DNA from 4 places in the Rhizobium sp. AC44/96 genome. Region 1 is predicted to be linked to each of the others. Evidence: predicted binding sites of a transcription regulator. Region 1 holds the regulator's gene; each other region holds the start of a gene.
What was found. The regulator LexA, encoded in region 1, represses DNA repair genes until DNA is damaged. The targets are predictions, from matches to a motif close to TGTTCNNNNTGTGTTCNG.
Positions count from the first base shown of each region.

Region 2: the regulator LexA is predicted to act here: its motif matches at 3,975-3,992, upstream of dnaE (DNA polymerase III subunit alpha).
Region 3: the regulator LexA is predicted to act here: its motif matches at 4,592-4,609, upstream of A6U87_RS19450 (ATP-dependent helicase).
Region 4: the regulator LexA is predicted to act here: its motif matches at 2,290-2,307, upstream of A6U87_RS00575 (DNA recombination protein RmuC).

Region 1 covers NZ_LXKO01000039.1:242,016-249,792, forward strand. The annotation lists gene gltA (citrate synthase) at 1-1,245, opposite strand, end outside; gene A6U87_RS26670 (ComEC/Rec2 family competence protein) at 1,732-3,981, shown strand; gene lexA (transcriptional repressor LexA) at 3,962-4,687, opposite strand; gene A6U87_RS26680 (VOC family protein) at 4,890-5,774, shown strand; gene kdsA (3-deoxy-8-phosphooctulonate synthase) at 5,771-6,613, shown strand; gene eno (phosphopyruvate hydratase) at 6,755-7,777, shown strand, end outside.
Region 2 covers NZ_LXKO01000039.1:40,564-48,340, forward strand. The annotation lists gene proS (proline--tRNA ligase) at 1-775, shown strand, start outside; gene A6U87_RS25610 (lipoprotein-releasing ABC transporter permease subunit) at 795-2,102, shown strand; gene A6U87_RS25615 (ABC transporter ATP-binding protein) at 2,117-2,800, shown strand; gene A6U87_RS25620 (DUF5680 domain-containing protein) at 2,801-3,265, opposite strand; gene A6U87_RS25625 (hypothetical protein) at 3,336-3,920, opposite strand; gene dnaE (DNA polymerase III subunit alpha) at 4,225-7,722, shown strand; gene A6U87_RS25635 (L,D-transpeptidase family protein) at 7,727-7,777, opposite strand, start outside.
Region 3 covers NZ_LXKO01000025.1:419,852-427,628, forward strand. The annotation lists gene A6U87_RS19430 (hypothetical protein) at 1-507, shown strand, start outside; gene A6U87_RS19435 (aminotransferase class V-fold PLP-dependent enzyme) at 504-1,952, shown strand; gene A6U87_RS19440 (hypothetical protein) at 2,140-4,074, shown strand; gene A6U87_RS19445 (hypothetical protein) at 4,102-4,320, shown strand; gene A6U87_RS19450 (ATP-dependent helicase) at 4,710-6,779, shown strand; gene A6U87_RS19455 (LacI family DNA-binding transcriptional regulator) at 6,886-7,777, shown strand, end outside.
Region 4 covers NZ_LXKO01000001.1:119,508-127,284, reverse strand. The annotation lists gene def (peptide deformylase) at 31-549, opposite strand; gene A6U87_RS00580 (globin-coupled sensor protein) at 648-2,144, opposite strand; gene A6U87_RS00575 (DNA recombination protein RmuC) at 2,340-3,563, shown strand; gene A6U87_RS00570 (ribokinase) at 3,613-4,512, shown strand; gene A6U87_RS00565 (methyl-accepting chemotaxis protein) at 4,733-7,072, shown strand; gene ptsN (PTS IIA-like nitrogen regulatory protein PtsN) at 7,148-7,612, opposite strand; gene raiA (ribosome-associated translation inhibitor RaiA) at 7,676-7,777, opposite strand, start outside.

The DNA of each region.
Region 1 (7,777 bases):
GTAGAGCTGACGCGGACGACCGATGCGCTGCTGCGGATCCTCGATCATTTCGTTCCACTGTGCGATCCAGCCGACGGTGCGGGCGAGAGCGAAGAGAACGGTGAACATGGTCGTAGGGAAGCCCAGCGCCTTCAGCGTGATGCCCGAGTAGAAGTCGATGTTCGGGTAGAGCTTCTTCTCGATGAAGTATTCATCGGTCAGTGCAATGCGCTCCAGTTCCATTGCCACGTCGAGCAACGGATCGTCCTTGATGCCGAGTTCGCCGAGCACTTCATGCGTCGTCTTCTGCATGATCTTGGCGCGCGGATCGTAGTTCTTGTAGACGCGGTGGCCGAAGCCCATCAGGCGGAACGGATCGTTCTTGTCCTTGGCGCGGGCAATGTACTCGGGAATACGGTCAACCGAGCCGATTTCCTGCAGCATGTTGAGGGCTGCTTCGTTGGCGCCGCCGTGAGCGGGACCCCAGAGGCAGGCGATGCCGGCCGCGATGCAGGCGAACGGGTTTGCACCCGAAGAGCCGGCGAGACGAACGGTCGAGGTCGAAGCGTTCTGCTCGTGGTCCGCGTGCAGGATGAAGATGCGGTCCATGGCGCGGGCAAGCACCGGATTGACCACATATTCCTCGCAGGGAACGGCGAAGCACATGCGCAGGAAGTTCGACGCATAGTCGAGATCGTTCTTCGGATAAACGAAGGGCTGGCCGATGTGGTACTTGTAGGCCATGGCCGCGATGGTCGGCATCTTGGCGATCATGCGCAGCGAGGCAACCATGCGCTGGTGCGGATCGGTGATGTCGGTCGAGTCGTGGTAGAAGGCCGACAGGGCGCCGACACAGCCGCACATGACAGCCATCGGATGCGCGTCACGGCGGAAGCCGGTGAAGAAGCGCGACATCTGCTCGTGCACCATCGTGTGATGCGTGACGCGATAGTCGAAGTCCTTCTTCTGCGCGGCGGTCGGCAGTTCGCCGTAGAGCAGCAGGTAGCAGACTTCGAGGAAGTCACCGTGCTCGGCCAATTGCTCGATCGGATAGCCGCGATGGAGCAATACGCCCTCGTCGCCATCGATGTAGGTGATTTTCGATTCACAGGATGCGGTCGAGGTAAAACCAGGATCGTACGTGAAGGAAGCGGTGTTTTTGTAGAGGGCGCCGATATCGATGACGTCAGGGCCGATCGTGCCGCTTTTAACGGCAAGGTTGACCGACTTGTCACCGATTTTCAGTGTTGCGCTTTGATCCGTCATTCTGATCCTCCAAACTGGCGGGTGGCGCCATAAAAGCGCCATAGGGTTAAGCGTCGTCTGCGATAGCTATATGATCGCGGGGTTAATGCCAAGTTCTCTTGATGCCATTTTGTGCATCGCAGTATCAACTTTTAAGCACTACAGCGATGCCCGTCACGCATAGCAGAAGCCAATGATAATCCTTGTCTTTTCCGATCATTGATCAGCCTCTTCTTTTAAATCGATTATTGTTGCGCTCGCGCTCAAGAGCTTGCATTCTGGTTGCAATGGCGGCTTATTTCGAGGCGCAATTGCATGTCGGAGTTGAAAACGATCGAGGCAATGCCGACTGCTCAGAGCGCAGATACATCTGCGCGCCTGCCGATCAAGGGGGCTGTCGACCTTCGTGCCAAATCGACGCAGCTCCAGCTTACCCAATCCCTGAGACCCTGGCGGTCGCGGGTTGCAGGTCGAGCCTCCGGATACTGGCCGCATGTTCGCGTTGCGATGTCGCAGGAAGCCGAACATGGCTGGTACTTCCTGATGTCGCCGGTTCTTTTCGGCAGCGGCGCGATTGCCTGGTTTCAGTTCGACGCCGATCCTCCACTCTTGCGGCTTTGTGCCTGGCTGGCAGTCTTCGCGGTGATTGCCTTGGCATTAGGGCCTGCGCGGCCGATCGCGCGCAAGGCGGCGCTTGCGGTCCTGCTTGTCGTGTGCGGCATGCTGTCGAGCCAGGTCGAGACATGGCAGGCAGGGACAGTAATGCTCGATACGCCAGTGACGACCACGGTCACCGGCCGCGTCGAGCGCAGGGAAGGGGACGGAGAAGGTCGGTGGCGCTATATCGTTGCTGTTACTGGTACCCGCGAACCGACACTTGGCCGACCTCCAGAACGTGTTTCGCTCGTGGCGCGCGGCGCCTCCACGCCGTTTGAAATCGGGCAGTGGGTGACCGGACGTGCTCGCCTGACCCCGCCGTCCGGCCCAGCCCTGCCGGGCCTGGATGACTTTTCGTTCGGAGCCTATTTCGACGGCGTCGGCGCGAACGGTTTCTTCTATGGCGCGCCAACAGCGACCGTGGCACCCGAGACCGGCGATAAGCGGCAATTTCTGGCGGAGGGGATCGAATATCTATACGGCCTCAGAAGCACGATTGGAGACCGCATTCGATCCATTCTTCCCGGTGACACCGGTGCCTTTGCAGCATCGCTTGTCACCGACGAGAGACGTGCGATCTCCCGCGAGACGACGGCAGCTCTAAGACAATCCGGCCTCGCCCACATTGTTGCGATTTCGGGGCTCAACATGGCTCTCTCCGCCGGTATCTTCTTTGTCGGTTTTCGAATGGCGCTCAGTCTCCTGCCATCGGTGGCCCAAGCCTACCCGACGAAGAAGATCGCCGCCGCCGGCGCTCTTTTGGCGTTGACCGCCTACTACATGATTTCGGGCTTTGCCGTGTCGGCTGAGCGGGCATATATCATGATGATGATCATGCTGGTTGCAGTGCTGTTCGATCGACCGTCGATTAGCCTTCGCAACGTCGCCTTGTCGGCGCTGGTGATCGTGATGCTGTCGCCGTCGGAGGTCCTGGGTCCCAGTTTCCAGATGTCCTTTGCGGCGACACTGGCGCTGGTCGCCGGCTATTCCATCTGGACCGGGCGAAGGCCGACCGACAACGCCTTTCTCAAGCTTCCATGGGTCATGCCGGTGGTCGCCGTCGCACGCTTCTTCGGCGGCATCGTGCTCACTTCCATGATCGGCGGCTTCTCGACGGCGTTGTTTTCGATTGAGCATTTCCATCGGCTGAGCTCGTACGGCTTGCCGGCAAATCTCATGGCGATGCCAGTCATATCCTTCGTTGTCATGCCCATGGGCATGCTTGCGATGTTGCTGACGCCCTTCGGTCTCGATGTGCTGCCGTGGAAGATCGCCGGCCTCGGGCTCGATGTCGTCATCGGGATCGCCAAGCTCGTGTCGTCCTGGGGTGGCAATGTCGATATCGGGCGCCTGCCGTCCTGGTATTTCCCGGTAGCGGTTCTCGGATTTCTGGTCCTTACTTTGCTGCGAACGCGTTTGCGCTATCTGGGCGCCGCCATCGTCGGTATCGCGACATTCACGGTGGCGCTGCTGCCTTCGTTGCCCGCACCTGACGTCGTTGTTGCGGAAGACGGATCCCTGGTGGCAATTCTGCGCGGAACCCGCATGGCTTCCAACCGGGAGCGACCGCCCGATTTCATCTTCGGCCAGTGGCAGCGAGCCCTCGCCGCCGAAGAGCATCAGCCTCCGGCGTTCATCAAGGCCACACTTCCCAAGAAGACGAAGGAGCGCAACGATCGATCATATGCTCTGTCGTTTGACGAACGACGAGCGGTGCTTCGAACAATGCGCAACGCTGCGGCGAATGGCACGGCAAACAGTTTCGTCTGCGTTAAAGGCGCCTGGTGTATTGCCACTCTCGATAACGGCTATATCGTCAACGTCATCGAGGATTTGGCCTATCTCGGGCCGGCTTGCGACGCCGCCGATATCGTCATTACCCCGGCCCGCATTCGTCTGCGCGAATGTCGGTCCGGCGCAATGCTTATTACCGGCCAAACTTTGCGTCGAAGCGGCGCGGTCGAAATCTGTATGGATCAGCAGGGCACACCAGTCCTGACAACGACGTACGATGGCCTATCACGCCCATGGCGCATACATCGCGCCTACGATTGGCGCAGCGGTACGTTTGACGTCGCCGTCAGTGATATCGGCGAATAAGCCCTACCAGCTTGCCCTGAACCTTTACGCGATCGGGTCCGAAGATGCGTGTCTCGTAGGCGGGGTTGGCCGCTTCGAGCGCAATGGATGCGCCCTTGCGGCGGAACCGTTTCAGCGTCGCTTCTTCGTCGTCGACCAGCGCCACGACGATATCGCCCGGATTGGCCGTATTGCCATTGCGGATGATCACCGTATCGCCGTCGAAAATACCGGCTTCGATCATCGAGTCGCCCTTGACCTCCAGCGCATAGTGTTCGCCTGAGCCGAGCATGTCGGCGGGGACAACGATGTCATGCGTGTTATTCTGGATTGCCGAAATGGGCACACCCGCCGCGATCCGGCCCATGACCGGCACGGAAACGGAGTTGCCGTTGTCGGCACTCGGTGCCGGCTTGGCCGGTGCCGGAGGCGTGACCAGCTGAGGCTTGCCAAGGCTCCCTTCGATGACGCTCGGCGAGAAGCCACGTCGTTGCTGAAGGCTCGGATTATAGGCCTCCGGAAGCTTGATCACCTCGAGCGCGCGTGCCCTGTTTGGCAGCCGGCGAATGAAGCCGCGTTCCTCTAGCGCGGTGATCAGCCGGTGAATGCCGGACTTGGACGCAAGGTCGAGCGCATCCTTCATTTCATCAAAAGACGGGGGCACGCCCGACTCCTTCATTCGCTCGTGAATGAAGAGGAGAAGTTCCTGTTGCTTGCGCGTGAGCATTGAAGTCGGACCCCAGGGTTGTGAAACAAAGCCAGAACAGACACTATATGTTCCATATGTGTTCCGCAAGTGGCTAAATTTTCGTAAAACTTGGCTCTGAATTGTCCGGTTTTTACACTTCATTCGATCTATGCGGCGGTAGCCTCTTGCATTGTCTCGCTTAGCAGCGCACATCATTCGCGATTTCGGGAGAGGATCTGCCATGAGTGAAGCTCATCCGCTGGACCACGTGGTGCTGCCCGTCGCCAATATCGACCTTGCCAGGGAGCGTCTCGGCAAGCTTGGGTTCACCGTCGCGGCGGATGCGCGTCATCCGTTCGGAACCGAAAACGCCTGCATCTTCTTCGCCGACAAAACATACCTCGAGCCGCTCGGTATCGCGAGCGCCGATGCCTATGACGCCTCGGTCAAGAAGGGCAATGTCTTCACTGCCCGCGATCGTGCTTTTCGCTTCCGCTGCGGCGATGACGGTCTATCAGCGGTCGTCTTCGGCACGGCCGATGCCGATCGCGATCACGCCCGCTTCAACGCTGACAGGATAAGCGGCGGCGAAATGCTGCAATTTGCTCGACCGATGAAGATGCCGGATGGTTCCGAGACGACCGCAGCCTTTCGGCTTGCCTTTGCTGCCGATCTTCGCGCCCCTGATTTCTTTCTGTTCACCTGCCAGCGGATCAATCCTCTGCCCATGGACCGCAAGGCGCTTGAGACACATGTCAATGGCGTAACCGGTATCGCCGAGATCGTGCTGGCGGCACCGGATCCCAAGGCGTTTGCCACATTCCTGCGGTTTGCCTCCGGCGTGGCGTCGGTGCGGGAGGAGGCGTTTGGTATCAGCCTTGCCACCCCGAACGTCCGCATCAGCATTTTGTCGGCGGATGGGTTGAATGCCTATTTCGATCTCGTCGCGCCCAGCGCGGATCGCGGTCTGCGTGGCGTCGGCATTGTCTACAAGGTTGCTGATCTCGCCGTGACAGAAGCGCATTTGGCTGCTAACGGGATCACCTACACGCGTAAGAACAATCGAATTCTGGTGAAGGCTGCGTCCGGGCAGGGCGCGCTCTTCGCCTTCGAGGAGAAACGATGAGCCAGACAAATTCCGAAGTAACCGTCGGCCAGGGTACCAGCCAGGTGGTGTTTTCGAACGCCGGCAAGCTCTCGCTGATCGCCGGCCCCTGCCAGATGGAGAGCCGTGATCATGCGTTCATGATTGCCGGCGTGCTGAAGGAACTCTGCGACAAGCTCGGCATCGGTCTCGTCTACAAGTCGTCTTTCGACAAGGCGAACCGGACGTCGCTCTCCGCCCAGCGCGGCATCGGCCTGGAAACGGCACTTGAGGTCTTTGCCGATCTCAAGAAGGAATATGGCTTCCCTGTTCTGACCGACATTCACACCGAAGAACAGTGCACCGAAGTCGCCACCGTCGTCGATATCTTGCAGATTCCGGCTTTCCTCAGCCGCCAGACCGATCTTCTGGTCGCTGCCGCCAAGACGGGTCGCACGATCAATGTGAAGAAGGGGCAGTTCCTCGCACCCTGGGACATGAAGAACGTCCTCAACAAGTTGAATTCGAGCGGCAATCCGAACATCCTGCTGTGCGAACGCGGTGCCTCTTTCGGTTACAACACGCTGGTCTCCGATATGCGCTCGCTGCCGATCATGGCGGCGATGGGCGCCCCTGTGGTTTTTGATGCCACGCATTCGGTCCAGCAACCCGGCGGGCAGGGCGGTTCGAGTGGCGGCCAGCGCGAGTTTGTCGAGACGCTGGCGCGCGCGGCGGTTGCGGTCGGTGTCGCCGGTGTGTTCGTCGAGACGCACGAAGATCCCGACAACGCGCCGTCGGACGGTCCGAACATGGTCTATCTCAAGGATATGCCGAGGCTTCTCGAAAAGCTTCTGGCCTTCGACGCGATCGCGAAAGGCTGACGTTCAAAAGACTGACATGTTCGTGTAATAGGCCACGCACGAACATCGCTGCGAAGCATGCGCAAAGCGCCATTGTAATTTGCGCATCTTCGATTAAGACGGATTTCAAACGATTTATCCACCCTCAAGCAGGAAAAGCCGATGACCGCAATTACCGACATTATCGCCCGCGAGATTCTCGACAGCCGTGGCAACCCCACGGTCGAAGTCGACGTGTATCTTGAAGATGGCAGCATGGGCCGCGCGGCTGTTCCGTCGGGCGCGTCGACCGGCGCGCACGAAGCCGTCGAACTCCGCGATGGGGGCAAGCGTTACCTCGGCAAGGGTGTTGAAAAGGCGGTCGAAGCCGCCAACACGGAAATCTTCGACGCCATCGGCGGCATCGACGCCGAAAACCAGATCCAGATCGACAACATCATGATCGAACTGGATGGCACGCCGAACAAGTCGCGCCTCGGCGCCAACGCCATCCTCGGCGTTTCGCTCGCCGTTGCCAAGGCTGCTGCCGAAGCTGCCGGTCTGCCGCTCTATCGCTACGTTGGTGGCGCTTCCGCGCACCTGCTGCCGGTTCCGATGATGAACATCATCAACGGTGGCGCACATGCCGACAACCCGATCGACTTCCAGGAATTCATGATCCTGCCGGTTGGCGCCGATTCGATCCGCGAAGCCGTTCGCATGGGCTCGGAAGTCTTCCACACCCTGCGTAAGGAACTCGCGGCTCAGGGCCACAACACCAACGTCGGTGACGAAGGCGGTTTCGCGCCGGGCCTGAAGAGCGCTCCTGAAGCCCTCGACTTCATCATGAAGTCGATCGAGAAAGCCGGCTACAAGCCTGGTGAAGACATCCACCTCGGCCTCGACTGCGCCTCGACCGAATTCTTCAAGGATGGCAAGTACGTTCTCGAAGGTGAAGGCCGCACGCTGGAACCGGGCGCCATGGCTGAATACCTGGCGCAGCTCGCTGCCCAGTATCCGATCATCTCGATCGAAGACGGCATGGCTGAAGACGATTGGGATGGCTGGAAGGCTCTGACGGATCTGGCCGGCAAGAAGGTTCAGCTGGTCGGCGACGATCTCTTCGTCACCAACTCGGCTCGCCTGCGCGACGGCATCAAGATGGGCGTCGCCAACTCGATCCTCGTCAAGGTCAACCAGATCGGT
Region 2 (7,777 bases), 200 kb from region 1:
CACCTTCGATCGCCTGGGGCTGCGTGCCATTCCGATGCGTGCCGATACGGGCCCGATCGGCGGCGATCTCAGCCACGAGTTCATCATTCTGGCCGACACCGGCGAGTCTGAAGTCTACAGCCACAAGGATTTCGTCGATTTCGACATTCCGGCTGTTGATACGGATTTCGACGACGTCGCCGATCTGGACGCGATCTTCAAGAAGTGGACGTCGGTCTACGCGGCCACATCGGAAATGCACGACGAGGCGGCTTTCAATGCGATCCCGGAAAGCGACCGCCTGTCCGCGCGCGGCATCGAAGTTGGCCATATCTTCTACTTCGGCACGAAATATTCCGAGCCGATGGGCGCCAAGGTGCAGGGTCCTGACGGCAAGGAACACCCCGTTCACATGGGATCCTACGGAATTGGCCCGACGCGCCTTGTTCCCGCCATCATCGAAGCATCGCATGATGAGAACGGAATCATCTGGCCAGACTCAGTCGCGCCGTTCGATGCGATCGTGATCAACATGAAGGCAGGCGACGCTGCCTGCGATGCCGCCTGCGAGACCATCTATGCCGCGCTTTCGAACGCCGGCAAGGACGTGCTCTATGACGACACCGACGACCGCGCCGGCACGAAGTTTGCGACCGCCGATCTGATCGGTATTCCGTTGCAGATCATTGCCGGTCCGCGTGCGGTCGCGAACGGCGAAGTGGAAGTCAAGGACCGCAAGACGGGTGCCCGCGAAACGATGACCATCGAAGCGGCAATCAACAAGCTCTTGGGCTAACGAGAAGGCGGGAGGCAAAATGGCAGACGCAGCGGTGGGCCAGCGGGGTTCCAAATCCGGCTTGGCTCCGGCCGGCCGGCCATTTTCCACCTTCGAGCGCCTTGTGGCGTGGCGCTATTTGCGCGCGCGCCGCAAGGAGGCGTTCATTTCGGTGATCGCCGGCTTCTCCTTCATCGGCATCATGCTCGGCGTGGCGACGCTCATCATCGTCATGGCTGTCATGAACGGCTTCCGGACGGAGCTGATTTCCCGTATCCTGGGCATCAACGGCCATATGATCGTGCAGCCGGTGGATGGACCATTCACCGACTATGCGGCGCTGACCGACAAGTTTGCTGCGGTCCCTGGAATCAAGCTGGCGCTGCCGCTTGTGGAGGGCCAGACGCTCGCATCGGGCGCCGGCGGGGCAGGAACGGGAGCGCTGGTGCGCGGTATTCGTCCCGAAGACCTGACCAAGGTCAAAACCGTTTCCGAAAATATCAAGTCCGGCGACCTTGTCGGCTTCGCGGCCGGGCAGGGCGTTCTCATCGGTTCGCGCATGGCCGACCAGCTTGGCCTCCAGGCGGGCGACAACATCACCCTGATATCACCGGAAGGTGACATTACGCCGATGGGTGTCAACCCGCGCGTCAAATCCTACAAAGTCTCGGGTATCTTCGAGATCGGCATGTCGGAATACGATGCGTCAATCATCTACATGCCGCTCGAGGAATCGCAGCTTTATTTCAATGCCGACGGGTTGGTGCAGTCGATCGAACTCTTCGCCGACAACCCGGACGACATCGACAACCTGCGGCCGAAGGTCGAGGCCGCGGCCGGCCGCCAGATCGCCATCACCGATTGGCGCCAACGCAACCAGACATTCTTCTCGGCACTCCAGGTCGAACGCAACGTCATGTTCATGATCCTGACGCTGATCGTCCTGGTCGCCGCTCTGAACATCATTTCCGGCCTCATCATGCTGGTGAAGGACAAGGGTAGCGACATCGCCATCCTGCGGACCATGGGGGCGACCTCGGGTGCCATCATGCGGATCTTCTTCATGACGGGTGCGGCGATCGGGATCGTCGGGACGGTCGCTGGCGTCGGGCTCGGGGTCCTCGTCTGCGTCAACATCGAAAAGATCCGCGAGTTCTTCTCCTGGGTCTCCGGCACCGTGCTCTTCGATCCGCAGCTCTACTTCCTCAGCCAGCTGCCCGCCGAGATGAACCTCGGTGAAACGATCTCGGTGGTCGTGATGGCGCTGACCCTCTCCTTCATCGCAACGATCTTCCCTGCGTGGCGGGCCTCGAGGCTCGATCCCGTGCAGGCCCTGCGCTACGAATAAGGAATGCTCATTTCATGAAGCGGAATACCGTTCTCAAGCTTTCCGGCGTCGAGCGTCACTACGGCCAGGGTGAGACGCTGCTCTCGATCCTCAAAGGCGCGGATTTCACCCTGAACAGCGGTGAGATCGTCGCACTCGTCGCTCCCTCGGGCACGGGTAAATCGACGCTGCTGCACGTCGCTGGCCTGCTCGAACATCCCGATAGCGGCGAAGTCAGCATCAACGGTCATCCCTGCAATGGGCTGTCGGACGACAAGCGCACGGCAATCCGTCGCAGCGAGATCGGTTTCGTCTACCAGTTCCACCACCTGCTGCCGGAATTTTCCGCAATCGAAAACATCATGATGCCGCAGATGATCGCGGGTCTTCCCCGCGTCGAAGCAAAGCAACGTGCCGCGCAGCTGCTTGATTACATGCGGATCGGCCATCGCGGCGCACATCGCCCAGGCGAGCTGTCCGGAGGCGAGCAGCAGCGCGTAGCCATTGCGCGCGCCGTCGCCAATGCGCCGAGCCTGCTTCTCGCCGACGAGCCGACCGGCAATCTCGACCCGGAGACGGCGAGCTATGTCTTCGATGCACTGGAAGCACTCGTCCGTCAGTCCGGCCTAGCGGCGCTGATCGCGACCCACAATCACGAACTCGCGGGCCGGATGGATCGTCGCGTGACGATTGCCGATGGCAAGGTGGTGGATTTCTGATCAGGGGTGGATGAGACCGCCGCGGTAGTCCAGTTCGTAGGCCCGGCGCTCGTTCACCACGATCACTTCGCGCCCGCTGAAATGACTGCAATCGCCGACGCTCTCGTCGGCATACAGACCGAAGGCATGCTCGAATTCCATGCCGCCTAGAAAGCGCCGATACTCGGCGTACATCTTGGACAGCGCGGCCTTGATCACGACGCCCGCGCGCTCGCCGTCGATCAGCGAATGCTCGACGATGCGGCCGAAGTAGTTCATCGCCCAGACCGGCTTGCTGTCCAGCCAGACCACTTCCTGCCCGGCAAAATCGGCTCCGCCGAAATAGCTGTCGAGATAACGCCACGGGCCGCGCTGACAACCGATGTCATGCGATCCCGGTCGACAGGCCGGCACTGGCCCACCGCCACCGACATAGGTGTTGGCCTTCGCCTCGACGATGAAATCATTCAATGCGGCAATATCCATGCGCCGTTCCCTCCGCCGCGCAACCTCTCAGGAACGCAAGGAATTGTAAAGAACAAAAAGAGAACAGTCTCTATTGTCCGCAGATCTTTTGCCCCGTTTCGTCGGTCCATTCCGCGAGTGGGATGACACGCGGTTCGGCTCTGGCATCCTTGCCGTCCTTCTGCAGCTTGCCGGTCAAGGCATTGTAGTCACAGCTGCCGGCGGCGTCGGGATCGAGCGTGTCGTAGTGATTGTAGGTATAGCCGGCAACGACGAACTGCTCGTTGCGGTAGGCGACCGTCAGCGTCTGATCCCAGCGATCCCGCCCAACGGCGCTGTTTTGTGAATGTATCGCGATCGAGGATTTGCCGACGGCCTTTAGCGACGGTTCCTGGCCGAAGATCCCGTCCGCATTGGTGCTGCCCCAGATCTTGTTTGGCGCGCTCAGCGAAAGTCTGAGGAGCTCATGCTCGCTGTCACGAAGATAGATGTAGATGCCGATCTGGTCATCGCTGGCGCTGTCCGCTGGAGCAACCAACAGCGCAAGATCGTTTTTCCCGTCGGCATCCCAATCACCGCTGGCTGCATCGACGATGCGTGCCGGATCAATCTGCTCGGCTTGCGCGGTTAACGCCGCCGACAGGGTCAATCCTGCGATTAGTACAATCTTAAACATGCTTTTCTCCCGTGGCCACGTAGCCAGAAAAGCGGAAAAGATTCCTGTTGACAATAGAACAAACAGAAAACAAAATAAAAACATAAGAGCACAGGAGAGCCAAATGACTGATATGATCCGCGATATCGCAGCATTCACCTCCATCGCAATGTTCGTTGCCAGCTTCTCGCTGATCTGCATGGCAATGTAGAATTCAGGGGACCGCATGGCTGCCATGCGGTCGATACGCAGGACTTAACTGGACATCGCCACTCCCAATGCCGACAATGCGCCCGATTCATTTGGATGCGCGGAAAGGCATGTCATGGCGGGTACGGAAAAGGACGGCTCGGACGGATTTATCGGCGGTACGCCGGGGTTCGTTCACCTGCGTGTTCATTCGGCCTATTCGCTTCTCGAGGGCGCTCTTCCGCTGAAGAAGATCCTCTACAAGGCGTCGGGCGACAGCCAGCCTGCAATCGCCATTACCGACACCAACAACCTGTTCGTCGCCCTCGAGTTTTCGCAGAAGGCGATGGACGAGGGACTTCAGCCGATCATCGGCTGCCAGCTGTCGATCGACATGGAAGACGGCTTGGAAACGGAGCGGCGTGGTGGCCAGCAGGCGTTGGTCAAGCTGCCGTCCGTGGTGCTTCTTGCCGCAACCGACGGCGGCTATGAACGCCTGGTCGATCTCGTCAGCCGCGCCTATCTCGGCGGTGAGGACGGCCAGGCCGTGCACATTCGCTCGTCGTGGCTCGATGAGAGCGGCACGGACGGGCTGATTGCCCTGACCGGGGCATCGACCGGCCCCATCGACACGGCGCTTAAGGATGGCCATGCAGGACGGGCCGAGGCCAGATTGCTGTCCCTGAAGCGGCTGTTCGGCGATCGCCTCTACGTCGAATTGCAGCGGCACGGGACCTATGACAAGCGCCATGAGCGCAAGATGATCGAGCTGGCTTACGAGCACGATTTGCCGCTGGTGGCCACCAACGAAGCATTCTTTCCGGCGCGTGACGACTATGACGCGCACGATGCGCTGATGGCCGTGGCCCACAACGCCATTGTCTCCGACGACAGCCGTTTCAGGTTGACGCCCGACCATTATCTCAAGAGCCGCGCGGAAATGCAGAAGCTCTTTGCCGATCTGCCGGAGGCGCTGGAAAACACGGTGGAGATCGCCCGCCGTTGTTCTTTCGTCCTGAAGACCCGCAAGCCGATACTGCCGCGGTTTACCGGTGCGACCGACGATCCCGAGGTGGCCGAGCGCGAAGAGGCGCTGGAATTGCGCCGCCAGGCCGTCGAGGGTCTCAACGATCGTCTTGCGTCGCTTGGTATGTCGCCAGGCTATGAAGAGAAGGACTATCGCGAGCGGCTGGAGTTCGAACTGAGCGTTATCGAACGCATGAAGTTCCCGGGCTATTTCCTGATCGTTGCCGACTTCATCAAATGGGCAAAACAGCACGATATTCCGGTCGGCCCTGGCCGCGGTTCCGGTGCGGGCTCGCTGGTCGCTTATGCGCTGACCATCACCGACGTGGATCCGCTGCGCTTTTCGCTGCTCTTCGAACGCTTCCTAAACCCGGAACGCGTATCGATGCCCGACTTCGATATCGACTTCTGCCAGGATCGCCGCGAAGAGGTGATCCGCTACGTGCAGAAGAAATACGGGCGTGAGCAGGTAGCCCAGATCATCACCTTCGGTTCGCTGCAGGCGCGCGCCGCCTTGCGCGACGTGGGTCGCGTGCTGGAAATGTCCTACGGTCAGGTCGACAAGATCTGCAAGCTGGTGCCGAACAATCCCGCCAATCCGACGCCACTCTCAAAGGCGATCGAGGAGGAACCGAAGCTTCAGGAGGAGGCCGACAAGGAGCCGGTCGTTGCTCGCTTGCTCGATATCGCGCAGAAGATCGAGGGGCTTTACCGCCACGCTTCGACCCACGCCGCCGGTATCGTCATCGGCGACCGCCCGCTGTCGAAGCTGGTGCCGATGTACCGCGATCCGCGCTCCGACATGCCGGTTACCCAGTTCAACATGAAGTGGGTCGAGCAGGCCGGTCTCGTGAAGTTCGACTTCCTCGGCCTGAAGACGCTGACGACGCTGAAGGTTGCCGTCGATTTCTGCAAGAAGCGCGGCATCGAGGTCGATCTTGCCTCCATCCCGCTCGACGACAAGCTGACCTACGAGATGCTCTCACGCGGTGAAACCGTCGGCGTGTTCCAGGTGGAAAGTGCCGGCATGCGCAAGGCGCTGATCGGGATGCGGCCCGACTGCATCGAGGACATCATCGCGCTTGTGGCGCTCTACCGCCCAGGTCCGATGGAAAACATTCCGACCTACAATGCTCGCAAGCATGGCGAGGAAGAGATCGAGTCGATCCATCCGACGATCGACTACCTGCTGAAGGAAACCCAGGGCGTTATCGTCTACCAGGAGCAGGTCATGCAGATCGCCCAGGTCCTGTCCGGCTACTCGCTCGGCGAAGCCGATCTTCTGCGCCGCGCCATGGGTAAGAAGATCAAGGCGGAAATGGACCAGCAGCGCGAGCGCTTCGTTGACGGTGCCGTCAAGAACGGCGTGTCGAAGCCGCAGGCCGACAACATCTTCGAGCTGCTGGCAAAGTTCGCGAACTACGGCTTCAACAAGTCGCACGCCGCGGCTTACGCGATCGTCTCCTACCAGACGGCCTATATGAAGGCGCATTATCCGGTCGAGTTTCTCGCAGCGTCGATGACGCTCGACATGTCGAACACCGAAAAGGTCAACGACTTCCGCCAGGATGCAAAGCGCCTCGGGATCGAGGTGATCGCGCCGTCGGTGCAGACCTCGTTCCGTCATTTCCAGACGGGCGAGAGCCGCATCTATTACGCATTGGCCGCGCTCAAGGGCGTTGGCGAATCGGCCGTCGATCACATCGTCGAGGTCCGTGGTGACACATCCTTCGCCAGCCTCGAGGATTTCTGCCTGCGCATCGATCCGAAGCAGGTAAACCGCCGCGTGCTGGAAAGCCTGATCTTCGCCGGCGCCTTCGATTGCTTCAATCTCGATCGCGCCCAGCTGTCGGCCGGCCTCGACCGCATTCTCGGCTATGCCCAAAATGCCCAGCAAGAGAAAGCCAGTGGTCAGATGGGCTTTTTCGGTGCGTCATCAGGCGCGGGGCCGGAGAAAATCGCGTTGCCGCCATTTTCGCCCTGGCTCGCCTCCGAACGGCTTCTCAAGGAGTTCCAGGTCCTCGGCTTCTACCTGACGGCTCACCCGCTCGACAGCTACAACAGCGTTCTACAGAAGATGCGCGTGCAGACCTTTGCGGATTTCTCTGCCGCGGTGAAGCAGGGCGCAACCAATGCCCGACTGGCCGGAACGGTGATTTCGAAGCAGGAGCGAAAGACCCGCACCGGCAACAAGATGGGGATCGTCGTCTTCTCTGATTCCTCTGGTCAGTTTGAAGCCGTCCTCTTCTCGGAAATGCTGAACCAGTACCGCGACATGCTCGAGTCAGGAAAGTCCTTCGTCATCACGGCGACGGGCGAGGAAAGACCTGAAGGCATTGGACTACGCATCCAGACGATCCAGTCGCTAGAGGAAAAGTCACTGCAGATGCAGAAGGCGCTCCGCGTCTATGTCCGCGATTCCGGACCACTGCGCGCGGTTGCCGCTCATCTCAATGCCAGGGGCGATGGTCTTGTCTCCTTCATCGTGATCAAGGAGGACGGACGGCGGGAAGTAGAGGTTGAACTCTCGCAGAAATATCGGATTACGCCGGAGATTGCCGCTGCACTGCGCGCAGCGCCGGGTGTGGTGGACGTGGAACTCGTCTGACCCTTCAGTGGGTCACGGTGATGAAGTCCGTGCCGATGCCGGTCTCTGTCCCGAT
Region 3 (7,777 bases), on a different contig from region 1:
TTTGCGTTCGGTTCGGAACTCAATCTCGGGCTCGGTCTCAGATGGGTTGCGGCCCTGGCAAATCTTGCCGACAGCATTGCCGTTGATGACGGTCTGCAGGGTCTCATCAAGCGGCAATTCGCCCAGCTGGTTCGCGCCCGGATCGGTGATATCGACGGGGCCTTTCTTCACCCGGAGGATGACGGCGAACACCTTGGCTCCCGTGCGATCGTGCCGATGACGATCATCGACGAGACCGGCGCATTTGCGTCTTTCGCACAGGCACAGAGCATCCATCTGGCCATGCGCGAGGCTGGTGAGGGGCCCGTTTGCCACTTGGGCCAGGCGGTGAAGCTGGGCTCGCGCAGCGTGCTACGTGTTGCCGCGTCCGCCCTGGATATCGCGACCGTCTCGGGGCGCATGGCGTTGGGCAACAGCTTGGAGGAAGCCTTCAAGCCGATCGAGTCCAACCTCGACATCGTGTTTGCCAAGTGGGCCGCGATCCGGGCAACCGAGCGGCGTGCATGAGGGACGACGATCCCACCGAGGCACCGTCCGGCCTTGATCCCGATGACTGGGCGCAGTTTCGTGAGAATGCGCACCGGCTGCTCGACGACACGATCGACCATATCGCGAGCATCAGGCAGAAGCCCGTGTGGCGGCCCATGGACGCCGGGATCCGGGAACGATTTGCGCGTCCGCTGCCAGCGGCATCGCGCGACCTCGGGGATGTCCTGGATGACGTTCGCACCCATGTCTTTCCCTACGCGACCGGCAATCTGCATCCATTATTCATGGGATGGGTTCACGGGGCGGGCACGCCTGTCGGCATGCTGGCCGAACTTGTCGCAGCCGGCCTGAACCTCAACTGTGGCGGACGCGACCATGTCGGCGTTGAGGTCGAGCAGCAGATTGTCCGCTGGATGGGTGAGGCGCTCGGATATCCGGCTGGCGCCAGCGGATTGTTTGTCACCGGCTCCTCGATGGCGAACTTCCTTGCCGTCACCATCGCCAAGACCGAGGCGATGGGGCAGTCCAGCCGCGAGACCGGCCTACGCAATACGCCACAGCAGCTCCTGGCCTACACATCCCGCGAGGCGCATGTGTGTATTGCCCAGGCAATGCAGCTGTGCGGCATCGGCTCGGACAACCTTCGCTCGATCGACGTCGACAGCCAGGGCAGGATGCGAACTGACGCCCTGTCGGCGCAGATAGCAGATGATCACAGAGATGGGTTTCTCCCTTTTTTGGTCGTCGGTACCGCGGGAACCGTCAACACGGGGGCGATCGATCCGCTCGGCGAAATCGCAGAGATCGCGCGTCGTGAACGTATCTGGTTCCACGTCGACGGAGCGATCGGAGCGCTTGGAATGCTCTCCCCATCCATGCGCGCGCTATTTGCCGGGATCGAACAATCAGCGTCCGTGGCGCTCGATTTCCACAAATGGGGGCATGTTCCCTATGATGCCGGGTTCCTGCTGGTGCGCGACAGCATTGCCCACAAGCGGGCCTTCGCGCAGCCGGCGGCCTATCTGCAGCGCGCCAACAGGGGGCTTGCCGCCGGTGAAACCTGGCCCTGCGATCTCGGGCCGGACCTGTCGCGCGGGTTCCGTGCGTTGAAGACCTGGATGACCATCGAAGCGCTTGGCAGCGAGCGGATCGGCAATTCCATTGCAAACACCTGTGAGATCGCCCGCTACCTCGCGGATCGTCTCGGCAGCGATCCGAGGTTCGAACTGAAGGCGCCCGTTGCCCTCAACATCGTCTGTTTCGGGATCCGCGGGGCTGACACGGAGTTCACCCGGAACATGGTACTCGATCTCCACGAGGCAGGTTCGGCCGTGCCGTCCTGGACGACGATCAAAGGCGAACTGGCGATCCGCTGCGCGATCGTCAACCATCGGACGACCAGAGCCGATATCGATCGCTTCCTGGATGTGCTGACAAGCTACCTGGCTGCGTCCGCCCGATAACTCGAAAGCATTGAAAACTCGGGGTACGACTGCTCATTAAGAGCAACCCCCAATCGCGGGTTCTGGATCGATGGACGCAACCTATGCGTACCTCCTGAAGAAATGCAGCCGTTGAATCTCGGGAAACATCGTGACAATGTGGCGTCTGGCGGACACGCAACACGCGCGAGAGGCTTAGACAGCAGGAATGGCTTTTGTCCTGGAGACCTTCGGGAAACTGCAGCTCATGGACAGGGAGGGCAACGTGGTTGCATTCCCTGAAAAAGGCCTGTTGTTGCTTGCATATTTGCTGACGAGTGAGCAGGGGACCGCCTACCGAGCGACGTTGGATCGCTTCTTGTGGGGAGAACGGGATCGCGGCATCTCGGATTCCACCTTGCGAAAGCTGCTTTCGAGAATTGCGGCACTTCAAAATGAACTTGGGGTCGAGGTCCTGTCTCTGGAAGGGAGTGCGGTCTCGATCAATCGCGCGGCGCTGTCTTCCGACCTGCTGCTCGTCGGGGACGAGCCGGATCCGTTCGTCCGGCTTAAAGGCCTTGTAAGGTTAATGGACCAGACATTCCTGGGAACGGCCAGCACGCAAAGCCGTGAGTTCAGGCATTGGCTCTCCGAGCGGGAAAAGTATCATGGCGACCTCCTGGAAGACACGCTGAGATCAGCCTCGCAATTGGCACAGACCAAGGAGCAATCCAGGCTCCTGAGGGATGCTGCCATCATCCTATTCAAATCGGGGCCGCGGGATCAGGATACGCTGAACCTGCTCGTGCAGTCGCTTGACGCCGGCGAGCAGGTGGCGTCGCTGCAGTCTTTTTTCGAGGAGCGCCGCAATGCGATCGCGAAAGGGCTCGACACGCTTCAACTGAAGCCAAGCGAGCAAAAACCAAAGGTTGCCGCTCGCGTTTCGGCTCCCTTTGAGGGTTCCGGAGCGTCCGGCTTGCCACTGGTGTCGGGAGAGCTTGGCATTACCGTGCCTCGGCTGGTGTTGCTGCCGCCGACCAATCAATCCACGCACGCCGATGCGGCCTCGCTTGCCGCCTTCCTGATTGAAGACATAACGATCGGGTTTTGTGCGTTCAACAGCCTGCAGGTCATTGCCCCCTATTCGGCGATCCAGATTAGCCATCATCAGGAAACGCAGGCGGCCTTCTTCGAACGCCACAACGTCAACTATGTGCTCGAGACACGGATCAACGCCGTGGGCGATGAAGTTACGCTGTTTGTCCAGCTGATCTTCTTTGACGACAGCCAGATCCTCTGGGCTGATCGCTTTCGCCTGACGCACCATTCGCTCTTGCGCGATCGCAAGGCGATCTCCCGGCAGATCGCGCTTTGCGTATCGAGTGAAATCGCGCGCCACGAGGAGGTCCGTGCCGATCTTCAGCTGCATCCGATCGCCTACCATCGATACCTCGTTGGCCGGCAACATCTAGCAAGGCTGACGCTGCCCAACCTTCGCCGCGCGCGCGGCGAGATGCGCGCAGCCCTCAGCGCAAGTCCGGATTTTGCGCCGGCGCTCAGTTCGATGGGCCGGACCTATTCGAAGGAGTGGCTGCTGACGGCTCGAGGCGACATCGACCTGCTAACCCAGGCGGAGAACCTAGCAAAGAAGGCCATCGAGAAACGCTCGGACTTCGCCGATGGTTTCCGGGAATTCGGCGTCGCCAAGCTGCTGCAGGGCGCATTCGATGAGAGCGCGGAGGCGATGGAGGTGGCTGAAAACCTTGCGCCACACTATGCCGATGTCATCGCCGATCATGCCGATACGCTGGTGCATTGCTCGCGCCCGAGCATGGCTTTGCAGAAGATCGAACGGGCGATCGAACTCAATCCGCTGAGCCCCGACCCCTATCTCTGGACCGCGGCGGGAGCGAACTATGCGCTTAGCGAGTTCCAGGCGGCACTGGACTACATAGGCCGAATGGCCGACCCGAGCCTGGCCGACCGGCTGGCCGCCGCCAGCTGGGCCATGCTCGGCCGCCAGGACATGGCGCGGGTTTGCGTGCGAAGGGTTCGGGAGGCCAACCCGAATTTTGATGTCGACAAATGGCTTGCCGCCGTTCCGAGCAAGGAGCAGTGGCAGAAGGATCTCTACCGTGAAGGCCTGAAGAAGGCAGGATTTTGAACGTTAACCGTTGAAAAGGGGAAGAGCATGTCCGCAGTCGTAGTCATCAGCATTGCAGGTGAAGATGGTCTTTGGGTCGCCGATCTGGGAGCCGGCACCGTCCAGCCGCTGGATGCCCCCAAGGCGGGCACGCTCAAGGCGGTTGCCGACCTGAGGGCGGGGGGAACAGTCATCACGAAAGGCGTGAACCTCGCGGTGGTCGTCAAGTCCGCGGAGCAGGTCTTCTCAGGCCACTACGACGGCTAAGCGGAAGTAATTTTCGTCAAACTCAGCTGCAGACTCTGACTCCGTCGCGTTGGCGCGACGGAGAGCTAGAGAGTTGTGCGCCCTGAGTAACTCGTTTCCGAGCCTGGAGAGAGGGGGTTATTGCGGCGCAATCGATGACTATGCCTGACGGTGTGCGTTCTCGCAAAATCGCCAGAGACCGCTGATGCCCGCCGGCGCATCAGCTCCACCCACCGCGTTGGATTCAGTCGGTGTCGCGAGGCAGGCTTTTCAGCCCGCCCACGAACTGGTACGTTCTATTTTTGTTCTGAGCGCGACGGTGAGTCGATCTTCTAGGGGCTTATCCGCTGATTTCGTTGCCAAGAACGAGCGGAAAGCCGGCGATTGGAACCGTAAAGTGGCAGAGGGTAATGGGCGCGACATATCTGGAAAAACTGAATGATCGCCAGCGCGAGGCGGTTGAACATGGGGTGGGCTTGAATGATGGAGCGGCGGCTGGGCCGCTCTTGATCATTGCCGGGGCAGGGTCCGGAAAGACCAATACACTTGCTCACCGGGTCGCCCATCTTGTCGTCAATGGTGCTGATCCGCGCCGTATCCTCCTCATGACCTTTTCCCGTAGAGCCGCGGCGGAAATGGCGCGGCGGGTCCAGCGCATCTGTCGGCAGGTGCTGGGTGACAATGCGGCGGTCATGACTGATGCGCTGGCATGGGCGGGCACGTTTCACGGGATCGGTGCGCGCCTGCTGCGAACGTATGCCGAGCAGATCGGTCTCAACGTCGACTTTACCATTCATGACCGGGAAGACAGCGCCGATTTGATGAACCTTGTTCGCCACGAACTTGGCTTGTCGAAGACGGACAGCCGTTTTCCGACGAAAGGCACATGCCTTGCCATCTACTCTCGCGTCGTCAATTCCGAGAGCAGCATCATCGACGTGCTGAAATCCGCTTATCCCTGGGTGCTCGGCTGGGAGGAGCAGCTGAAGCAGCTTTTTGCCGGATATGTCGAGGCAAAGCAGGCGCAGAATGTCCTGGATTACGACGACTTGCTGCTCTACTGGGCGCAGATGGTCTCCGATCCTTTGCTTGCCGAGGATATCGGCAATCGCTTCGATCATGTGCTGGTCGATGAGTACCAGGATACCAATCGCTTGCAGTCGTCGATCCTGATGTCGTTGAAACCTGGGGGCCACGGGCTCACCGTGGTTGGCGATGATGCCCAGTCGATCTATTCCTTTCGCGCCGCGACGGTTCGCAACATCCTGGATTTTCCGAAGGCCTTTTCGCCGGCGCCAGCCGACGTCATCACGCTCGATCGCAACTACCGCTCGACACAGCCGATCCTGGCCGCCGCCAACGGTGTCATCGATCTCGCCAGAGAGCGATTCACCAAAAACCTCTGGACGGATCGTGAATCCGAGCAACGCCCGCTGCTCGTGACCGTCAAGGATGAGGTCGATCAGGCAAATTACATCGTCGAACAGGTCCTGGCGAACCGTGAAGTTGGCACGTCACTCAAGCAGCAAGCGGTGCTTTTCCGGTCGTCCAATCACAGCAGCGCGCTGGAAATCGAACTCACGCGTCGCAATATTCCCTTCGTGAAGTTCGGCGGCCTGAAGTTTCTCGACAGTGCCCACGTGAAGGACTTGCTCGCGGTGCTGCGCTTTGCGCAGAATCCACGCGATCGCGTGGCGGGTTTTCGGCTTCTTCAGATGCTTCCTGGCATCGGTCCGCAAACAGCCGGAAAGATCCTCGACACGATCGCGGCCGAGCCCGAGCCATTGCTGTCGCTTGCCGAGATCCCGCCGCCACCGAAAACCGGTGATGCCTGGGCGGATTTCACCAATCTCCTGTCCGGATTGCGGAAATCCTCGGCTGTCTGGCCAAGCGAGATCGGGACGGTGCGCGGCTGGTACGAGCCGCATCTCGACCGCATCCATGAAGATGCCGACACGCGCAAGGCCGATCTTCTGCAACTGGAGCAGATCGCCGGCGGCTATCCGAACCGCGAGCGGTTTCTGACCGAGCTGACGCTGGACCCACCCGATGCCACAAGCGATCAGGCCGGTGTGCCATTGCTTGACGAGGATTATCTGATCCTCTCCACGATCCATTCTGCCAAGGGGCAGGAGTGGCGTTCCGTCTTCATGCTCAACGTCGTGGACGGCTGTATTCCGTCGGATCTGGGAGCGGGAACGACGGCCGAGCTGGAGGAGGAGCGCCGCCTCCTCTATGTCGGAATGACGAGGGCTCGTGACAGCCTCACACTTTTGACGCCACAGCGGTTCTTCACGCATGGCCAGAACACGCAGGGAGACCGCCATGTCTATGCCTCGCGGACGCGGTTCATCCCCGTCACCCTGCTGCAGTTCTTCGAGGTGACGAGCTGGCCGAAAGTTTCGGCGAACGCAAGTGAGCGCAGCACCCGTCAAATACGCATCGACGTTGGCGCCCGCATGCGGTCGATGTGGAAGTAGGCCTGCTTCGCTTGCCTAGGAGAAGGACCCGATCGAAATCATCCGTCTTGACAACGGGGCGCCTGTGGGAGTAATTGGGTAATCGATAACCCAAGGGAGGAACCAAGTGGCGGCATCGCTGTCGGATATCGCGGAAAGGGCGGGGGTCTCAATCAAGACCGTCTCCGGCGCGCTCCATGGCGGCTCCGCGCGGATGTCTGATGAGACGCGTGCGAAGATCAAGGAAATCGCAGACGAACTCGGTTATGTCACCAATCTCGCAGCCCGTGGCGTGCGTCAAGGGTGGCTGCCGCTAATCGGCGTGGTCGCCGACGAGCTCATCACCTCTCCCTTCGCAACGGAGATCATTCGTGGTCTCGATGGTGCTGCCCGAAGCGCTGAGCTTGCGGTCTTCGTCATGAATCTTGGGGGAAACCGCGACGTTGGTTCCGTTCTTGAAGAGGTTCGCCGGTTTCGCCCGCGTGCGACTGCGTTTGCCGCCATGTACCACAAGACCGTGGCGCTGCCGCCGGAACTCGCCAAAAACGTCGGCGTCATGATCAACTGCCGCGAGGTGGATGGTCGCGTGATCTCGCTGGTGCCTGACGAAGAGGCGGCCGCCGCGGAGATGACCCGTCACCTGCTTGACGCCGGCCGGCGTCGCGTTGCCTTCATCAATCTTCCAGGCCTGCTGGCGGGCGATTTGCGCGAGCAGGGCTTCCGGATCACCTTGGCCGAGGCTGGCCTTGCGCCTGTTGCCGTGTTGCCGGCTGTCCGGCGCGCGATCTACAGCGACCGCGCGCCCAGCCTTGTCCTGTCGCATGTCACGGCGCTGATGCAGGCCGCCGACCGACCCGACGCCATCCTTTGTGGCAATGATCGCGTTGCCATGGAGGTCTATGCCGCGCTCCGTCGGGTCGGGGCCTCGATCCCCGGCGACGTTGCCGTGGCAAGCTTCGACAACCAAATCGAGATCGCCTCGCGTCTCGATCCGCCCTTGACGACCATGGCGCTGCCGC
Region 4 (7,777 bases), on a different contig from region 1:
ATGGCCGATGGGGTGTTTTCAACCGGCCGCTCAGAGAGCCTTGGTGGACTTCGCCGCCTTGGTGAACTTCTTGATTACCATCTCTCGCTTGAGCCGCGAGATGTGGTCAATGAAGAGCACGCCGTTCAGGTGGTCGATCTCGTGCTGCAGGCAGGTGGCGAGGAGGCTGTCGGCTTCGACCGTCTGCTCCTTGCCGTCGCGATCGAGATAGTTGACGGTCACCGTCGCTGGGCGCTCGACTTCGGCATAGTAGTCCGGGATCGAGAGGCAACCCTCTTCGTAGACCGAGCGCTCGTCGGACGAATTGACGATCTCGGGATTGATGAAAACGAGCGGCTGCTTCTCTTCGCCTTCGCGCGCGACATCGATAACCAGCATGCGGCGCGGTACGCCGATCTGGATCGCGGCAAGGCCGATGCCTGGGGCATCGTACATCGTCTCAAGCATGTCGTCGGCAAGACGCTGGAGATCGCTGTCGACGCGTTCGATCGGCTTGGAAACCTGACGGAGCAGCGGGTCGGGAAGAATGATGAGTGGCTTGATGGTCATGGCGTTCCCCATAACCCATCTTTTTGCCCGATGGAATTATCCGGAAGCAGGAGGCGGCGCTTTTTTGCGCTGCCTCCCGAATTTCACCGCATTTTATATCAGGCGGCCCGGCGAGCGGGTGCCGATCCCATACGAGTGCTGTCGCCGGTGCGGAAACGCTGCAGCAGACCGACAAGGCTTTCCACCTCGCTTCTCAGGCGGCGGGTTTCGGCGGAGGTGCGCTCGACCATGCCGGAGTTCTGCTGGGTGATGGTGTCCATGTTGCGGATGGCAACGCTGACTTCGTTGACACCGGTTGCCTGATCGCGGGCGGCGGCAGCGATATCGGCCACGAAGCTGTTGATGATATCGATGCGTGTGATCATGTCGTTCAGCGCCTCGCCGGTGCTGCTGACGATATCAACGCCCTCGTTGACCTGGGTCGAGCTTTCCGAGATCAGGTTCTTGATCTCCTTGGCTGCGTCGGCGGTGCGCTGCGCCAGCTGGCGGACTTCCTGCGCGACAACGGCAAAGCCTTTGCCGGCTTCCCCGGCGCGCGCTGCTTCGACGCCGGCATTCAGGGCAAGCAGGTTCGTCTGGAAGGCGATTTCATCGATCACGCCAATGATCTTGGCGATCTCGGTCGAGGACTTTTCGATACCGGCCATCGCGGAGACGGCGCTGGTCACGAGTTCGCCGGAGTTCTTGGCCTTCTGCTGCGTCTCGCGCACGGCGCCGGATGCCTTCTCGGCATTGGCGGCCGTCTGGCCGACGCTGACGGAGAGCTGCTGCAGGGCAGCCGAGCTTTGCTCGACGCCAGCCGCCTGCTGCGCCGTACGCAGGGCGAGATCGTCCGATCCCTTGGCGATTGCGTCGGTTCCCTGCAGGATTTCACCGGACGTTGCCCGAACCGAGGCAAACGACGTGCGCAATGCGGCAACGGCGCGGTTATAGTCGTCGGCCATGTCCTTGAAGTTGCCCGGCAGATCCGGCAGCGTTGCCTCCAGATCACCGTTCGACAGAGCCTCGAGGCCGCGACGAAGATGCGTCAGCGCCAGTGCCTGGTCCGCTTCCGCCTTCGCACGCTCTTCCTCGAGCTTCAGGCGCTTTTCTTCCAGCGTTTCGAGGTAGACGGAGATGGAGTAATCCATGTCGAGCATGGCGGCCTTGACCACGGCGGAGAGCTTTTCCGCAAGGATCTTGCCCTGCTGGCGCGCGAACATCGACGGCCACTGCTTTTCCATCAAACCCTTGATGAGATCACTCATCAGCAGGGCATAACCGCCGATATACCAGCGCGGCTCGAGGCCGATGCGCGCATGCGTGCGGCCGACGGCCATGACGCCCTTGACATAGGCTTCATCGAAATTGCCACCGGCCAGATTGGCCCAGTGATCTTCCTGGCGCTTCTTGGCGTGGTTCATATGCGCCTTGTCAGCGAAGAAGCTGGCGACGGCCGGCGTCTTTGCCAGCTTGCCGTAGAACTTGTCGAGGGCACCGCTGAGCAGATCGGAGATCGTCGGGCGCATTTCGCGCAGCGACGCCCGGGCCCCATCATCCAGCTCGATGAAATCGAGGCGTTGCTTGAGGGCGTTGTCGGCTGGCTGGCTGCTCATGATATCTCTGCTTTATGATTGGTGCTGAAAGAGAAATTTGAGCAGAGCTTTTGCCGAATATAGTTTCGCAAACGTTAAATAAGCATCCGAATTTTCGACTAGTGGATTGCTTCGGTTCACGATTTCCATCATCGGACCAGCTCAATGTTCACGTTTTGATCTAGCCAAGTCTGGCGAGTTTGCTATGCTGACGCCATGAACGCTACCCCCGACTCGTTTTCAGCCATCCTCTCAGAGATCAATCCTGTCATGCTGGCGCTGGCTGGCGGCGCAATTGCCGCCGTGATCGTGCTGATGCTCGTTTTCCTCATGCGCAGCAGCCAGTTGCGGCGGGAGCAGGCTGACGAAGCGAGCCAGCGCGCCATGGAGGCCGATGCCCGCATGGCCGAGCTTCTAAAGATCCAGGCCGAGATGCACGGCCGCATGTCGACGATGGCGGAGGTGTTCGGCTCTCGCCAGGCGGAACTCAATCAGGCGATCAACCAGCGCCTGGACGGAATGTCGCAGCGGGTCAGCACGACGATCACCGAACAGACGAGGTCGACACACGAGAACCTGCAGCGGCTGCAGGAGCGGCTGGCGGTTATCGATGCCGCGCAAAACAACATCCAGACGCTGGCCAAGGACGTGGTCGGTCTGCAGGCCATCTTGTCGAACAAGCAGACGCGCGGCGCCTTCGGCCAGTCGCGCATGGAAACGATCGTCGCGGACGGCCTGCCGATGGGGGCCTATACCTTCCAGCACACGCTTTCCAATGGATCACGCCCGGACTGCACCATTCGCATGCCGAATGGCGCGCCGCCTCTGGTCATCGATGCGAAATTCCCCCTGGAGGCATGGAATGCCATTCGCGACGCCGGCGGTCCCGACCTGACGAAAGTTGCCGCGCAGCAGTTCCGCCGCGACATGGAAACGCATATCCGCGATATCTCGGAGAAATACCTGATCCAGGGCGAGACGCAGGACACGGCATTCATGTTTGTCCCGTCGGAATCGATCTTCGCCGAAATTCACGAAAACTTCGAAGCGATCGTGCAGAAGGCACACCGTGCGCGGATCGTCATCGTCTCGCCATCGCTGTTGATGCTGTCGATCCAGGTCATACAGGCGGTGCTGAAGGATCAGCGCATGCGGGCGCAGGCGCACGTGATCCAGGGTGAAGTCGCCAATCTGATGGACGATCTGGGCAGGCTCGATGAGCGGGTGCGCAAGCTGCAGGGCCATTTCGCCATGGCGCAGAAGGATGTCGACATGATCGTCACCTCGGCCGACAAGCTCAACAAGCGCGGCGCCAAGATCGAGGCGCTGGAATTCGAGGGCGGCGACGGCGGCAAACCCGATCGCGACAGCGACACGGCGACGAAATCCGTCGAAAGCCGCACCGGGCTCCTCAAGCTCAGGGTAGTTGACGACGAGTGAGCCCTTCGGGCAGTGTCGCCGCCAAAGAAGCATCGGACGGGACACCTTCATGATCACAGTTTTCGGCTCCATCAACATGGACCTCATTGCCACCACCGAACGGCTGCCGAAGCCCGGCGAGACGGTCGCGGGAAATGGCTTCTCGACGGCCGCAGGCGGCAAGGGCGCCAACCAGGCGCTCGCCGCTCGCCGCGCGGGATGCGGTGTCCGCATGGCCGGCGCGGTCGGCAAGGACAGCTTCGCGGTCCCGGCGCTCGCGCTGTTGAAGGATGCAGGCACTGAGCTTGAAACCGTCAAGACAGTCGATGAACCCACGGGGACGGCCCTGATCCTCGTCGGCGGCGACGGCGAGAACATGATCGCGGTCGTGCCGGGCGCGAACGGCACCGTGACGGCTGACGACGCCGACAGAGCTGTCGGCGCGATGAGCGACGGCGATATCCTGATGCTGCAGCTGGAGGTTCCGGTTGCGGCGGTCGAGCGGGCGCTCGCTGCGGCCAGGGCGAAAGGCGTCCGATCGGTTCTCAACCTCGCGCCGCTGATCGACGACGCGGCGCGCCTCGGCCGGCTCGCGGATATCGTCATCGCCAACGAGACGGAGTTCGAACGACTGGCCGGCCAGGAGAACATGAGCGCGGACGAAAGAGAGGCGGCCCTGAAGCGCCTGAATGGCGAAACTGGCCAGACGCTGATCGTCACGCTCGGGGCGGACGGCGTCATCGCCATCCGCGACGGCCACCTGTCACGCGCCAAAGGCCTGAAAATCGAGCCGGTCGACACCGTCGGCGCCGGCGATACCTTCTGCGGCTACTTTGCCGCGAGCCTGGACGAAGGACTGGAATTCGAGGCTGCGCTTCGCCGGGCAGCGGTTGCCGGTTCGCTTGCCTGCCTGAAGCAGGGAGCTCAGCCGTCGATCCCGCTTAGCGGCGATGTCGCAAAAGCGCTCTAACGGCTTCTAGCCTGCGACATTTTGAATGCCGCCTGCCAGTCGCCACTGAAATTTGACGGCATTTCATTCAAATTTAAGAGATTTCTGGCGATCTTCCGATTGATCGCCAGACCTTCCTCCGAGGATCGGGCATTCGTAATGGCTGCCCCATGAAGGGGCCACGCCTTCGTGTCTGTGTCGATGAATGCATTATCCGACACATCCTTCCCCCGAGGAACCCATGTTTATCTTTCGCATGAAATCGCTTGCGGCCAAACTTATCCTCATTACCGGCATTTCCATCGCATTCGTCCTCCTCGTTTCGAACTTTTTCCTGATCGGTGAGACGCGCAGCCGCGTTCAGACGCTCACGATGGATCAGGCCAACCTCGAGGCGAAGTCGATCGCGAATGAAGTTGCCTCCTCCGTCGGCGAACTCGCAGGCGCAGCCCGCTCGATGGCCGGCACAATCAGCCGTGGCCAAGAAGGCAAGTATCTCGACCGCAAATCGGTCGTCGATATGCTCAAGGCAAACGTCGAGCATAACCAGTTCGCATTCGGCAGCTGGTTTGCCGAAGAGCCGAACGCCTTCGACGGCCAGTCGCCCACGATGGCAGGCAAGGTCGATTTCGGCTCGTCCAAGGATGGAACCTTCAACCCCTACTGGACGAAGAAGAAGGATGGTGGCTTCACCTTCTCTACCTTCGATTCCGACTACAAGGCCGGCTGGTACGCGCTGGCTGCGGCAAGCAAGAAGGGCGCGCTGTCGCCGCCTTACGCCGAAACCACCACCGGCGAAAACACGGCCATGACCTCGATCGCCTACCCGGTCATGTCGGGTGGCAAGCTGATCGGCGTCAGCGGCGTCGACATCTCGCTCAAGTCGCTGCGGGACAAGCTTTCGTCCCTGCACCCCTTCGGCAACGGTCGCGTGACGCTGCTTTCGCAGAGCGCCGATTGGATCGTCGCGCCGAAGGCTGAGCTGTCCATGAAGCCATACGACGGCGTCGGTCTCGATGCGGTCAAGAGCGCGCTGACCTCGCTGCAGCCTGCTGTCGTCAAGGACCTGACGTTCGACGGCTTCGAGCCCTTCGACCGCGTGGTCTATCCGTTCGCCCTGCCTGACGTAAACACCAGCTGGGTGATCCTCGTCGACGTTCCGCACAGCGCCATCAACGCACCGGTCCAGGACCAGACGCTGATGATGGTCATCGCCGGTATCCTCGTCCTGATCGCCGTCATGATCGCTCTCTATGCAGCGGTTCGCTCGTTCGTACAGCGTCCGCTCAGCGGCCTTGTCGCCAGCGTGAAGGCGCTTAGCGACGGTAGCTACGAACAGGCCGTCGCCGGCCAGGATCGTGCCGACGAAATCGGTTCCGTCGCCAAGGCGCTGGAAGGCTTCCGCTTCGCACTGGCCGATACCCAGCGCCTCGAAGCCGAGGCCAACAGCCAGCGTGATGCCGCCGAAGCCGAACGCGGCCGTTCGGAGTCCGAACGCCAGCAGTCGGTCACGTTGCAGCGCCATATCGTCTCGATCGTCGGTGCGGGCCTGTCGGAGCTGTCCCAGGGCAACCTCGGCCACCGCATCACCGACGACTTCCCGGGCGAGTACGGCAAGCTGAAGCAGGACTTCAATGCCGCGCTCGAGAGCCTGGAAGAAACCATCAAGACGATGAACCTGAGTGTCGTGAACATCGGTTCCGGTACGAGCGAAATCAGCGGCAGCGCTTCCGATCTCGCCAAGCGCACCGAACAGCAGGCCGCCAGCCTGGAGGAAACCGCCGCCGCGCTCAACGAGCTCACGGCACAGGTCAACTCCAGCGCCGAGAACGCCCGCACGGCAGCCGACAACGTCAACCACGCCTGCGCCGACGCTGAAAAGTCCGGCGAAGTCGTCCGCAAGGCGATCGCCTCGATGCATGGTATCGAGCAGTCGTCGACGGAAGTGTCGCGCATCATCGGCGTGATCGACGAGATCGCCTTCCAGACGAACCTGCTGGCGCTCAACGCCGGCGTCGAAGCCGCGCGCGCCGGTGAAGCCGGCAAGGGCTTTGCCGTCGTCGCTCAGGAAGTCCGCGAACTGGCCCAGCGCTCCGCAAACGCCGCCAAGGAGATCAAGACGCTCATCAACACCTCGGCCGTCCAGGTCAAGGAAGGCGTCGATCTCGTCGGCCGCGCAGGCGATACGCTGCACAAGATCTCCGAACAGGTGATGGGTATCAACAACCTGATCCGCGAGATTTCGGCATCGGCCAGCGAACAGGCGATCGGCCTGAAGGAAGTCAACCAGGCCATGAACCAGATGGACCAGGTGACCCAGCAGAATGCGGCAATGGTCGAAGAGACGACAGCCGCCAGCGTGGCGCTGAACGACGAAGCCCAGACGCTGCAGCAGCTCGTCACGCGCTTCCGCGTCGGCGGCTCCAGCAATGCCGCAGCCCTGCGTTCGACCGCGCAGCAGATGCGCGCACCGGCTGCGCCGGCATATCGCCCGGTCGCGCCGGCACCGGCGCCGCGCCGCGCCGTCGCACAGTCGCGTGGCTCGGCAGCCCTTGCCCAGGACAGCTGGGAAGAGTTCTGAGCCAAGGCACGGCTCTAAACGAAAAAAGAGGCGCCTGAGCAATCAGGCGCCTCTTTTTAATTAGTTCTATCGAAATCAGGCCGCGTTCGAGGTCTGCTCTTCGTTCAGGAATGCATAGATCGCCGAAGCCGAATCCGTCGCGCGCAGCTTGGCGACGAGATCGTGATCACGCAGCACGCGCGCGATGCGCGACAGAGCCTTGAGGTGGTCCGCACCGGCCCCTTCAGGCGCCAGGAGCAGAAACACGAGATCGACCGGCTGATCGTCCAACGCTTCGAAATCGACCGGCTGGTCGAGGCGCGCAAAGATGCCGACAATGGAATGGATGCTTGCGAGCTTGCCGTGGGGAATGGCGATGCCGTTGCCTACGCCGGTGGAACCAAGGCGCTCACGTTGCAGAACGACGTCGAAAATTTCCCGCTCGGACAGCCCGGTGACCTTGGACGCCTTGGACGCCAATTCCTGGAGGAGCTGTTTCTTGGAACTTACCCTGAGGGCGGGAATGATCGCATTTTGCTGCAGCAAATCTGCCAATGCCATTTCTTCTTCCTTCTGCGCCAAGACTCGGAGGAGCGGCGGGTTCCGCCGCTCCTCGCTTTCATCTCAGCTTTTGATGTTGGCTGCGTCTATCCAGCCAATGTTGCCGTCTTGCCGACGGTAAACGATGTTCAATTGTTCTTTGCCGGGGCTGCGGAACACCAGCAA